2 regions of the Amphritea japonica ATCC BAA-1530 genome follow, and region 1 is predicted to be linked to the other one. Evidence: predicted binding sites of a transcription regulator. Region 1 holds the regulator's gene; the other holds the start of a gene.
What was found. The regulator PhoB, encoded in region 1, activates phosphate uptake and scavenging genes when phosphate is short. The targets are predictions, from matches to a motif close to TGTCATANNNNTGTCANA.
Positions count from the first base shown of each region.

Region 1 (6,530 bases):
AGTCAGTATCCCCTGCATCAGCAATAACGCCAGAAAACTCCCAGCCGGGTATAAACGGCATCTCATCTATGAAACCGCTGGCGCCACCTCCTGAGCAGGTTTTCCAATCGATAGGATTGACCCCTGCAGCAGTGGTTTTTACGAGAACGTCACCGGAATTAAGCTGGGGTTTAGGCTGGGTGCTGTAAGTTAGCTCTTCGAGGCCGCCAAACTGATGTATAGAGATTGCTTTCATAGTGGACTCCGATGCAGAGAAGGAGAAATAAGCTGCATGTTCACATAAAGTTATAGGCTAAACCAGCCACTTATGCCGACTATTTCTGTTAATCTTAAGGCCTTGAATCATAATTGAAGGTGAAGGGTAGATGTATCTTGTAGTAGCAGAACAGCTGTTAATGATGGTTGGCCTTGGCGTGTTTGTAGTGTCGCTGATACTCTACGTCTTACGAACCCAGGATCTTAAATCCGTACTGGTGTTCTGGCAGGCAACAATTAGCTTCACTAAGCGGGAATTCATGATTAACCGGATCGGTCTGTCTATGATGCTGCTGGCAGTTATTGTCCGTTTTTATAATCACTTTATGGGCTGACCCAACTAATTAACTGAGGACCCGATGAAAGGAAACCCGTTCCGCGGCGCAAATTTTTTTATGCGTGGCCTGGCAATGTTGCCGGAAAAAGGCATACGACATTTTGTGTTAGTGCCGTTGTTGATCAATGTTTTTTTATTTACCGGGGCTATCTGGCTGCTATTTGATCAGATGGGCTACTGGATCGATTATTTACTGAGTTCTATTTTGCCAGACTGGGACTGGCTACAGTTCCTCCGTTACTTATTGTGGCCGCTGGTAGCTGGCTTTGTGTTAATCACGGTGTATTACAGTTTCAGTGTGGTGGCTAATATCATTGCTGCACCCTTCAATGGCATATTGTCTGAGAAGGTTGAGCAGCGCTTGCGCGGAGTCACGGTAACTGATTCCGGTTGGCAGGAAATTATAGCCCTGATTCCCCGAACGGTAGCCCGTGAGATTTCAAAATTACTCTACTATCTTCCCCGGTTGTTGTTTTTACTCGTACTGACGTTTATCCCGGTGCTGGGTATCGTTGCACCGTTTCTGTTGTTCCTCTTTGGCTGCTGGATGATGGCGATTCAATATTGTGATTACCCGATGGATAATAATCACGTTAGCTTTCGGGATATGAAAGATTCCCTTAAGCAGCGGCGACTAACATCAGTTGGTTTTGGCGGCCTGGTGTCCGTGGGTATGATGATTCCGTTGGTGAATTTGCTGGTGATGCCGGCCGCGGTGATAGGCGCGACCATTTTCTGGGTTGAGGAATATACAGGTGACACTGAGATTGACCTGACGCTGCGTCAGGATCAGGGGCGATTAGAGTAATAAGCAGTGTCGGCGAGGCTATAAGAAACGCACGAATTATGTGCGTTTTTTTATAGTTGCTATTCGTTTTCTATATGCTCTTTTGCCGGCGTAGCGATAATGAGATCGGAAGGGAAATGGCAGATAAAGCTACTACCTTTACCCGGCTGACTATTGATGGTTAGCCGACCGCCATGACGAAGCATTACATGTTTAACAATGGCCAGACCCAAACCGGTACCACCACTATCTGAGGACCTGCTCTCATCGACCCTGTAGAAACGTTCCTGCAGTCGTGGCAGGTGAATACTGTCGATACCCGCGCCGTTATCCTGGACTGAGAAGTGACCGCCCTTTTTGTCGGTCCACCAGCGTAGCTTAATATTGCCTTCATTGGGGGTATAACGAACCGCATTAAAAACCAGATTTGAAATCGCACTAAAGATCTCCGATTCCTGACCCAGAAGCGTTTTGCCTGCTTCCAGGTCAACAGTAATAGTTTGGTTCTTGTCTTTGCCGAGGGCCAGGCCATCTTCTTGTAATCGGTAGATTATCGAATGAAGAGGAATAGGCAGTTCATCAGCGACATGAGCGCTGGCTTCAAGGCGTGATAAGAGCAAGAGATCAGATACCAGGTTTTCCATCCGTTTAGACTGACTTTCCATCTGGCTCAGACCGCGCTGTAGTGGTCGAGGCAGCTCTTGGTCAAGAAAGGTCTCTAGGTAGCCACGAATTACTGTAAGCGGTGTACGCAGCTCGTGAGAAGCGTTAGCGACGAAATCCTGTCGGGTCTGCTCCAGTTGTTTGAGGCGGGTAATATCACGGGCGACCAGAATGCGGTCGCCTGCCCCAAAGCGGGTAATCCGGTATTCCAGGATAATATCGTTGTGTATCGGAGAGGAGAGTTCTAACGGATCCTCATACAGCCCTTTGCGGTAGTAACGGACAAAGCGCGGATCCCGTAGCAGATTCATGACCGAGCGACCCCGGTCGGTTTTGACTTTCATCCCTAGCAGACCTTCAGCGGCTCTGTTCCACCACTCTAAATGGTTCTGCCCATCAATAATGACGATAGCGTCGCTCAGTGCTGCGGAGGATTGCTGGAACCGATTGATCACATTACGTAATGACTGAGTACGCTGTTGTTGTCTTTTTTGGTCTCGGGATAGCTCATCAAAGAGTTCCCCCCAATAGCCCTGACTTTCAGGCACCTTAGAGCGGTCACTGCTCATCAACCATTGTTGCAATCGATTGAACTGCTTAATCTGATAGAGTCCCCAGATAATCAGGGTGACAGACAGGGTCCAGCCGGGATGGCCAATGATCAGACCCAGTACAAACCCAGCCACCACGGTTAACAACAGGTTGCTGGCTATGGAGTGGCTGGCGTTATACATCGCTAGTCTCAGGCCGCTTGAGAAGAAAAGCGGTAGCCAGTACCACGGACTGTTTGTATCAGGTAGTCGTGGCGGTCACCCAGTGCTTTACGCAGGCGACGGATATGCACATCAACAGTACGCTCTTCAACATAAACATTGCCTCCCCACACCAGGTCCAGCAGTTGGCTTCGGCTATAGGCGCGATCCTGATGGGTCATAAAGAACTGCAGCAGTCTGAATTCAGTAGGGCCCAGTTCCAGTGGTTTCAGCTCAGAGCTGACCCGGTGAGAGACCGGGTCCAGGGTTAATCCATCGACGGTGATTGGTTCTTCAATACCTTTGGGGGTTGTTCGGCGAAGTACTGTTTTCAGTCGGGCAACTAACTCGCGGGGGGAGAACGGCTTAGTAATGTAATCATCAATACCGGTTTCCAGACCCTGAATCTTATTATCTTCATCGGTTTTTGCCGTTAGCATGATGATTGGGATATCTGAGGTCATTTCATCTTTGCGTAAGCGTCGCGCAAACTCGATACCGCTGATACCCGGCATCATCCAGTCTAATAGGATCATATCTGGAAGATTATCAACGATCATAGGATGGGCAGCCTGGGCGGAATCCGCCTCCATGCACTCATAGCCTGCCATTTCGAGAGCAACGGCGATCATTTCGCGAATCGGAGCCTCGTCGTCAACAATCAGAACGCGTTTACCCGACGTCATGACCAATCACCTCATTTATTAGATATATTCAGACGGTCATATTAGATGATGAAACTGTTACAGAAATATGACAAAGCACCCGGTGATGCAAGTGAATTTGTCATTAAACCGTTAGATAGTGTATTACCACCCCGATGAAGAGGGCCAGGCCGGCATAATTGTTGTTGAGAAAGGCGCTAAAACAGGCGTCCCGCTGACGGTCTTTGATCAGATGCTGCTGATAAGCAAACAAGCCTGCCATGACTGTCAGGCCGAGATAGAATCCGATCGATAAGCTAAGTTGGAGGCCCACCATAATAAATATGATCAGGGTGAGCAGCTGTAGAATACCGATAATAATTTTATCCAGATCGCCAAATAAAATGGCAGTGGATTTTACGCCGATCTTTATATCGTCATCCCGGTCGACCATTGCATACATCGTATCGTAGGCTACCGTCCAGAGCATGGTTGCGGTGTAGATTAGCCAGGCGATAGGTGGAATCTCATTCAGAGTCGCGCTGAAAGTCATCGGTATCGCCCAGGCAAATGCCATTCCCAGCACGACTTGGGGGAGGTGGGTATAACGCTTCATAAAAGGGTAACAGGCGGCCAGGGCAACACCGCCAAAGGAGAGGTAGACCGTCATCGAATTGGTAAACAGCACGAGAATAAAAGCGGTAACCAGCAGCAGAAAAAATAGGATTAATGCTTCTTTTGCAGAAATTCTGCCTCCGGGAAGCGGGCGTTGAGCGGTGCGTTTTACATGCCCATCTACTTTTCGGTCGGCGAAGTCATTGATTACACAGCCGGCTGAGCGCATTAAAAAAGTGCCGAGGCAGAAAATGAATAGCAGATTCAGTGGGGGGATGCCTTCAGCCGCGATCCATAGCGAAAAGAGCATCGGCCAGAGCACCAGGTAGGTGCCGATCGGCTTATTTACTCGCATCAGCTGACCACAAGCCTGCAGTTTTTGTTGCCAGCCAGCTTCGATCGGTTTAGCGCCTGATTGCATTATAAACAGCCTATAATCATTTTTTCCGATAGTTTACCTGTTGTAGTGCCGGCAGGAAAACCTCGGCTACCAGCAGGGGCTTATTTGCCAGCTTAAACATGGACCGACGAGCCCAGACCGTTTCTCCACTCCTTATTTTAAGCCGACTGATTTGGAGAGCGCCTCTGCGCATCGTTGGGTCGCGGAAGAGGACGGTCCCTAGGGAACGGTTTCCCAGGAAGTTTAATTCCCGTTGTTTACCTGTGAGGGTGGTCGCCGGAATAATTGTTCGGGCGAATACCCAGGGTTGCCCAAGACCGACCAGTTGTACTTCACGGATTAACGCTATCTGTCTGGGCGAAATCCCCAGCGCCAGAGCTTCTGAGCGGGTAGGACGTCCCCATATCTGGCGTACAACCTCAACTTTAAAATCACCGTTACTGGCCTGCAACAGGTGTTGGGTCAGAGAGCCACGGTCCAGTAGCCACTTTCGCCAGATATTCGGAGCATCAGGAGCTGCCGGACGTCGCAGTGTATACCAGCGAACGTCGAAGCTATTTTGATTAAGGGCTGCAGGGATTGGCACGATCATTTCTCAGCAAAAAAACTGGCTGTATAGTACCCTAGCCGGATTAAAATGTATCGGTTAGAGCATCGATTGGAACAGGTGAAAGATAATGGCTAAAGCGCAACAACACTACTCAACCGAGCAGATTGAGCAGCTTACCCGACAGTGGGTAGAGACAATGGTCGTGGGCTTGAATCTTTGCCCATTTGCCGCGCCGGTGGTTAAGGATAATTCGCTGCGCTATGCAATCACTGATGCTCGGGGTAGTGAGTCGCTGGTGGCCGCTTTTATGGCAGAGATCGAACAACTGCTGGCGGCCAGTGAAAAAGAGATATCGACTACATTGTTTATCGTGCCGACCGGCCTGGAAGACTTTTACGACTATCTCGATCACTTGCGTCTGTTTGAAGAGTTACTGGAGCAGGCGGGACTGGAGGGCGTGATTCAGCTGGCCAGTTTCCATCCGGGCTATCTGTTTCATGGCGTGGCTGAAGATGACCTGAGTCACTGGAGCAACCGTTCTCCCTGGCCGGTGTTCCATATTATTCGTGAGGCAGAAATGAGCCGGGCGCTAACCCATTACTCTAACCCGGAACAGATTCCTGAGCGCAATATCAAGCGACTGCGCGAGCTGGGGCGGGAAGCGTTAATTGAACGTTTTCCTCCTTTTGCGGATTATTGCTGAGGCCCGCCTCAGGGCTATTCATCAAAGACCGCAACCTGATTGCGACCTTGTTTCTTCGCCTTATAGAGGGCGATATCAGCTTGATCGATGAGTTCTTTCGGGGATTGCCCCTTCTGCGAAGGCAGCGTTGAAGCAACACCCAAGCTAATAGTAACGGGCTGGTCTTTAAAATTAGGGCTATGACGAATATCCAGATCTATGATCTGTTGTCGGATATGCTCTGCTAATATTTCAGCGCCTGTTCGGTCAGTTTCCGGTAGCAGAATGATAAATTCTTCCCCGCCAAAACGGCAAACCAGATCTTGAGCCCGGCGGGCTGAATCCCGAATGCTTGAGGCTATTTGTCGCAAGCAGTTATCGCCGTTCAAGTGTCCAAGGTTGTCGTTGTAGGCTTTGAAATGGTCGATATCGATCAGGATAACTGAAATGGATTGGCGTGAACGCTGGCCCCGGCGCCACTCAGTTTCGAAGCAGCGCTCAAACTCTCTGCGATTATAAACCTGTGTCAGGGTATCAATGCTCGCTGCTCTGGCAAGCATATCGTGAGCGCGCTTCAACTGCAGGAGTATGTTGATGCGTGCCTGAATGATAGAAGTGTTACGTTGTTGTAACAGATAATCTGCAACCCCCATATCATATAGGCTCACCTCATCAGTATCAGAGATGGGTGTGCCAATCACGGCTAGGGGAACCTGTTTTTCCCGGGTTAAATGGGAGGTACTCCGACAGATGTCGATAAGATTTGCGTGCTGTTCCGTATTATGAAGCAGCACGAGATCCGGGCAACGTTCGTCTGAAAGCAACATCTCTTGCAGTGCTGCTAA
Region 1 is NZ_AP014545.1:3,783,377-3,789,906, reverse strand. Features, by position in the region: gene AMJAP_RS17495 (NADP-dependent oxidoreductase) at 1-235, opposite strand, end outside; gene AMJAP_RS17490 (hypothetical protein) at 366-590, shown strand; gene cysZ (sulfate transporter CysZ) at 615-1,400, shown strand; gene phoR (phosphate regulon sensor histidine kinase PhoR) at 1,460-2,776, opposite strand; gene phoB (phosphate regulon transcriptional regulator PhoB) at 2,785-3,480, opposite strand; gene ubiA (4-hydroxybenzoate octaprenyltransferase) at 3,584-4,474, opposite strand; gene AMJAP_RS17465 (chorismate--pyruvate lyase family protein) at 4,491-5,045, opposite strand; gene AMJAP_RS17460 (DUF1415 domain-containing protein) at 5,131-5,706, shown strand; gene AMJAP_RS17455 (diguanylate cyclase) at 5,721-6,530, opposite strand, start outside.

Region 2 (6,530 bases), 250 kb from region 1:
GACAGCGGTAATTCAGCACCCAGCGCAGCTTGTCGAGCGGGAGCCTGCCCCAGACCACCAGGTAATACACAGCCCATAATGACCTGATCAACATCGCTGGCATTAAGCCCGGAACGATCTATTGCCGCTTTAATCGCCGTTGCACCCAGTTGAGGCGAGGGTACTTCGCTCAAGGCTCCCATCAGCCCTCCCATCGGAGTACGGGTTGCGGCAACAATTACAATCGGATCTTGATTCTGTGACATTGGTCTTCTCTCGATGGGGCTTGCCCATTCAGCTTATTTATTTTGATAGCAATTTGATCTGACGACATGCTTCTGTACACATGACGATATCAGGCATTTTTCCACTCGGGCGAGCGCTTTTCCAAGAAGGCGCTAACACCCTCGCTCTGGTCAGCGGTATCGAACAGGTCGATAAACAATTCCCGTTCGCGGAGTAGTCCCTTTTCCAGCTCAGTACGTGACTCCTGAATCAGTGATTTACAGGCAGCAACACTGGAAGGACTCTGCTGGGCTACTTTTTTCGCCATCGCCATCGCCGCTGCTTTAGCTACTCCCCGGTCAACCACTTCTTCGATAATACCAACGGTGTGGGCCTGTTCAGCGGTTAATCGCTCACCGCAGAGAATCATACGTTTCACCCAACCCTCTCCGGCCAGACTTAACAAGCGCTGAGTTCCACCAGCACAAGGGAGTAAACCTACTTTAGCTTCGGGTAGTGCAATTGAAATCTGCGCTTCGGCAATACGAATATCACAAGCCAGTGCGCACTCAAGCCCACCCCCCATTGCATAGCCGTTCATTGCCGCAATAGATACGCCACGAAAACAGCTTAGCGCTTCAAAAGCTTGTCCGAATAAACTGGAAATCTCACGAGCGTTACCTTTATCCCCGTCAGCAAACATATTCAAGTCGGCACCAGCAGAGAAAAACTTATCCCCAGAACCGGTCAGTACCAGACTGTAAACCTCAGAGTTAGCGTTAAGCTCTTCAACCAGTAGCTTAAGTGCTGCCAGGCTTTCTCTGTCCCAGGTATTCGCCGGAGGGTTGTTAATCGTGACTACGGCGGTGTGCTCAACCAACTCAACCAATAACTTCTCAGACATATTTGGTACCTACAATCGGTTTTCCTATAGCGAACACTCACTATGGCGGAAAACAAGTTGTCATAAAATGTCCTAATATGACGACTTACGTCACAAAATATTACATACTATCTATTAGTCGAACAGCTTCTCCGGTAGTTTCCAGCATCCAGTACGACGGGCAAAAATCAGTTAATGTATAACGGATAGACTATGGCGACAGTTGATGTTCATTACATTCAGGCAGCACTCAATTGTGCTGCGAGGAAGGGCCTCGAAACCAATAGCCTGTTAGAGGAACTTGGTATAGAACGGGCACACTTAAAGCAAGCTGGACTCAGGATCCATGGCGATCAGATGACTCGGCTGGTACAGACGATTTGGTCGATGTTAAGTGATGAGTTTTTGGGCTGTACCGCTCACCCCTGTAAATCAGGAGCATTCGCCTTTATGGCGCGACACTCATTAAACTACGACTCCCTTGAAGCGGTGTTAGCGCAGGGTATCCAGTTCTATAACCTGTTTACCGATGATATTCAGATGAACATGCAGCAGCGGGATAATCGGGTTGAATTTGAAATTATTTTTGCCCAACCGGAACTTGATCCTGACTTTTTTTACCAAGAATTTTGGATGGTTATCTGGCATCGTTACGCCAGTTGGGTGGTGGGTAAAAAAATACCCCTTAATCAGGTCAGCTTCACCTACTCTGAACCAGACCATAGCAGCGAACTGAAACACCTATTCCCCTGCCAGCATTATTTCAGTCAACCCAGTCTGAAATTCAGCTTCAGTGCCGATTTTCTCGCACAACCCCCGGTTAGAACTCAACGTGATCTATCACAGTTCCTACGGCACTCACCGGCAGATCTGATTACGATTCCCGGCGATGAGCAAGGTTTTCGGGCACGTATCCGGGCACTATTACTGCAACAGGGGAATGAGGTGCTTCAATGCCCCTCGTTTGAAGCGCTTGCGCAGCAGTTTAATATCAGCTCCCAAACACTACGGCGTAAACTTAAGAGCGAAGGAAGTTCTTATCCACAAATTAAAGATGAAATTCGACGAGATCTGGCCATCGAGAAGCTGTTTTCCCAGAAGCTATCCGTATCTGAAATCGCGCACACACTGGGATATAGCGAGTCCCGCTCTTTTACCCGGGCATTTAAACAGTGGACCGGGTTAACGCCCACCAGCTATCTACAATTAAAGCGCTAATGCCTGAGAACGAACCAGCGAACGAACGTCTCTGAAGCGATCAAGGCCTTAACCCTTTCAACACGAAGCCCCGTACTGGTCTGTCAGACTCCTTCAGATGAAAATCCTCACAGGTTAAATCTGTTAACTACCCCAGTATCTGGGCCTGCCTGTATCTAAATGAACAAACCGACTACCCGTATAGAGGCCAACGCCACCACGATCTATCTGGCGTGCAGCCCGATGCAGGTCCGTCAGACGAATCCCCGGGATACGAATATCAACCGCTTTGCCCTGCATATGCAGACTTTTCTTTGCAACTTTACTGCTTCGCTGACTTAACATTGCATTGGTGGCCGGCGACCGGTAACCGGAAATCACTTCAAAGGGCTGATCAACCTCAAGTGTCTGTTGCAGGTCATGTAATAACAGCATCAGATCGGGGCTCATCTTACCGACTTCATTATTTCGATGATCCCGCAGCAGATGACAGATCGCATCCATACTTTCATTGACAAAGTTTCCCTCACAAAAGAAGGTTGTCTTCAGCTTTTCTCCGGTATGAAGATTACTAAACGAGAGAGACATCTCTGAAGGAAAGGAATCCACAACCCCTGTTACATTGTGATTTGCAAAGGCCCTGGAAGGGAGAGCCGCACCTGCAGATAACAGTGCGATATTGCGCAAAAAGACCCTGCGCGAGTGTTTTATATTTGTCATTAAGTAAAAACGCTTCAAGCTGGTTAAAATTCAGCCAGCAATTATCCACGAACACATCATGTCTGTACAGTTTTTAATCACTTGTTTAAATATACCTGCTCAGAATTTGGGACTCCCTAACTGACTGGTAGCAAAAAGCTGGCTATGCTCCCACTCATCACGACGATAAATATCATCACGAAAATTTAACAGGCCCTGATTATCCACCCAGGCAGTCCAGTACGTCATATGCACCGGTACGGGATGACGCAGATAAATCTCGCTGGTTTTCTCTGTCATCAGGGTAGAGCCAAGCTGGGGCAACTGCTCAGGGCTGTCTAGCTGTATCAGATGTTGAGCCAAATCTTCCGCCCGCTCAACCCGGATACAGCCGGAGCTCAGATCACGCCTGTCCCGGTTAAACAACCCAGGTGCCGATGTGTCATGCAGATAAATAGCATAACGGCTGTGAGACAAAAATTTGATGCGCCCCAGCGTATTTCCCTGCCCAGGCGCTTCCCAGAAGTAACGATACTCATCACTGTTATACATCGACTGCGGCTCGACTTCGCTACTGGGCAGTAATACTCGCTGATTGCCCCAACCCTGAGCAACACTGAGGTTTTTTCGACTCAGGTATTCAGGGTCGGCTTGCCATGCTGGAATAATATCCTTCCAACCAATACTTTTAGGGACTGTCCAGGAGGGGTTCATCACCAGTGCCTTAATATCGGTAGTAAACACCGGTGTTTTACGTTTTTTACGACCCACTATGGTTTTCAGCTGCAATACGGTATCTCCCTGATCTACCAGGCGTAACCTGAATTCAGGAATGTTGACCTGAATATAACGCCCCAGAGCCAAGGCCCTGAACTGGCTGACTCGATATTGATTTAAACTTAGCTGATTGAGTCGTTGAGAGGGAGGTACGTTCAAGAGGGCACGACTCTTCGGACCTAGAATCCCATCCACTTTTGCACCATGGCGGTACTGAAACTGTTTCAAAGCCTCAGACAGTTCCTGGTCAAAATACTCTTCATCAATAAGAGCCTGAGTTAGGCGCCGATAGTCCCCCAGCAGCATCAATTGTTGGCGCAGGATAGTGATCTCAGTATCGCGATCATCCTGACGCAAAAGCGAACCCCCAGCTAACCGGGGCCAGTGAGCCTGCTGGTTCAGCCGTTGATAAAAAAGAGAAGCCTCCTCTAAATTACTAAACCGGGCATCGGGCACTCCGGTACCCTGCTGATGCTGATTCAGCAACGCTGATAACATTGTCGGAGGCTCTACTGCGGATACACTACTACTGGTAAAAAGCATTAAAGCAGCACAAACGCAGAAAAACCGGGAAAGCCCCATACTCACTCCTCCAGATTCCATTCAACTGGAAATCTGTGTCCATTAATTACAGACCCTAAAAGCAGAAAAATCAAAAGCAGATAAGACAAACGCCCCTGATAACCAATTTAGATAGCCTTTGTAGGTACAAAGCTGTGAATTCAGATATAGGACAAAGACTACAGTCACTGAGGTCCGGTAATATCAAACAAACGGTATCGCGGTAGTGCTAATACACCGCCTTCAAATACTCAGAAACTTAATATACACTCAAAACGTGCGGCTTTATTTCAAACGAAACACGCCACCATCATGAAGGAATATTTTCCTTCGGACTGTATGATTTCAATAGCAAGGCGGCATCAATGTCTTTGAATAAGAAGCCCTTCACCTACATAGCAATCCTTCTATTAATACTGGGTATCACTACCCCCACATATGCTGAAATCAGCTTTAATGATGCGTTTACACGACATAACGCTGTTATGTTGCTGATCGACCCAATGAGTGGTGAAATTATTGATGCCAACCAGGCAGCCAGTCAGTTTTACGGATATCCACTCAATACTCTGCGCAGCATGGTAATTCAAGAGATCAATACGCTGACAAAAGAACAAGTCGCTAATGAGCGTAAACTGGCTCAGAAGGAGGGCCGTAATTATTTTATTTTCAGACACAAAAGTGCCGACGGCAGCATCCGCACTGTCGAAGTACATTCAACCCCGATAACCAGCAACAACCAAAAATTACTGTTTTCAATTATCACCGATGCTTCAGCAGCGAGTGGTCGTAATCAGGGACTATGGCAATACCAGGAAAAGTTAGAAGAGATGGTCGCCATACAAACATCTGAGCTCAGCAGTAAAAGCCAGCAGGTTATCTACATCATGGGGCTTTCAATCACGCTCCTTCTGGCCCTTCTCTTCTTATTAGCCGTCGTCAATAAACGCAACATCGCCTTAAGGCAAAAAGCAGAAGAACAGGAGGTCACACTAAATACCATCCTGAATAACATTACCGATGCGATTATATATACCGACTGTAATCGGAATATTATCACCGCTAATAAAAGTGCAGAGAGTATTTTTGGTTATAAGTATCAGGAATTTAAAGGTGAAAGCGCTGCCATTCTATATGCGGATATTGCTGACTTTATATACCAGGGTAAACTACGTTTCTCACTTGATGCCAGCCCCAAAACTGATTTATATGAAGTGACATACAAGCGTCATGACGGCGATACTTTTGTTGGAGAAACACTAGGCTCCGTCATCAAAAACTCCGCCGGTGATGCCTTAGGTTTTATTGGCGTTATTCGTGATATTACTGATCGAAAAACAACAGAAGAAGGTTTACGCCAGGCCGCCAGTGTATTCCAGAATGCTTCAGAAGGAATCATCATCACCTCCCCCACCGGGACAATTCTTGATGTCAACGCTGCCTACACAGCGATTACAGGTTACAGCCGCGAAGAAACGCTGGGGCAAAGCTCAAAAATGTTGAAATCAGGCCTCCAGGCAGATGCGTTTTATGAAACCATGTGGAAACGTTTACTTAGCAGTGGCCATTGGGAAGGGGAAATCTATAATCGACATAAAAATGGCCATACCTACCTGGAACAACTATCGATTAACGCTGTACAGGATGATCAGGGCCAGACAAAGTGCTATATCGGGCTGTTTTACGATATAACCTTGCAAAAAGAGCATGAAAAACAATTGCACCATATCGCTCATTTTGATGCACTCACCGAATTACCAAACCGACTTCTGCTGGCAGACAGGTTACAGCAAGGTATTTTACATGCTGACCGCCAGATGGATTCACTCGCGGTTGTTTATATTGATCTGGATGGTTTTAAAGCGATCAATGACCAATACGGCCATGATGTCGGCGATAAATTACTGGTAGAAGTAGCCCAGCGGATGAAGCAGGTTCTCAGGGAAGGCGATACTATCGCAAGACTTGGAGGGGATGAGTTTGTAGCGATCTTTACCGACCTGGCTGATACCGAGTCCTGTATTCCCCTGCTAAACCGTATACTTCAAACGATCTCCGCTGGCGTGAAAATAGATAATTCATTACTCCATGTCACCGCCAGTCTGGGGGTTGCATTCTACCCCACAGAAGACCCCGAACCTGACAAGCTCCTGCGCCAAGCAGATCAGGCCATGTATCAAGCAAAATTGAAGAGTAAGAATTGTTACCA
Region 2 is NZ_AP014545.1:202,631-209,160, reverse strand. Features, by position in the region: gene AMJAP_RS00965 (acetyl-CoA C-acyltransferase) at 1-245, opposite strand, end outside; gene AMJAP_RS00960 (enoyl-CoA hydratase) at 335-1,108, opposite strand; gene AMJAP_RS00955 (AraC family transcriptional regulator) at 1,301-2,305, shown strand; gene AMJAP_RS00950 (YcbK family protein) at 2,429-2,971, opposite strand; gene AMJAP_RS00945 (L,D-transpeptidase family protein) at 3,104-4,363, opposite strand; gene AMJAP_RS00940 (sensor domain-containing protein) at 4,687-6,530, shown strand, end outside.
Region 2: the regulator PhoB is predicted to act here: its motif matches at 2,988-3,005, upstream of AMJAP_RS00950 (YcbK family protein).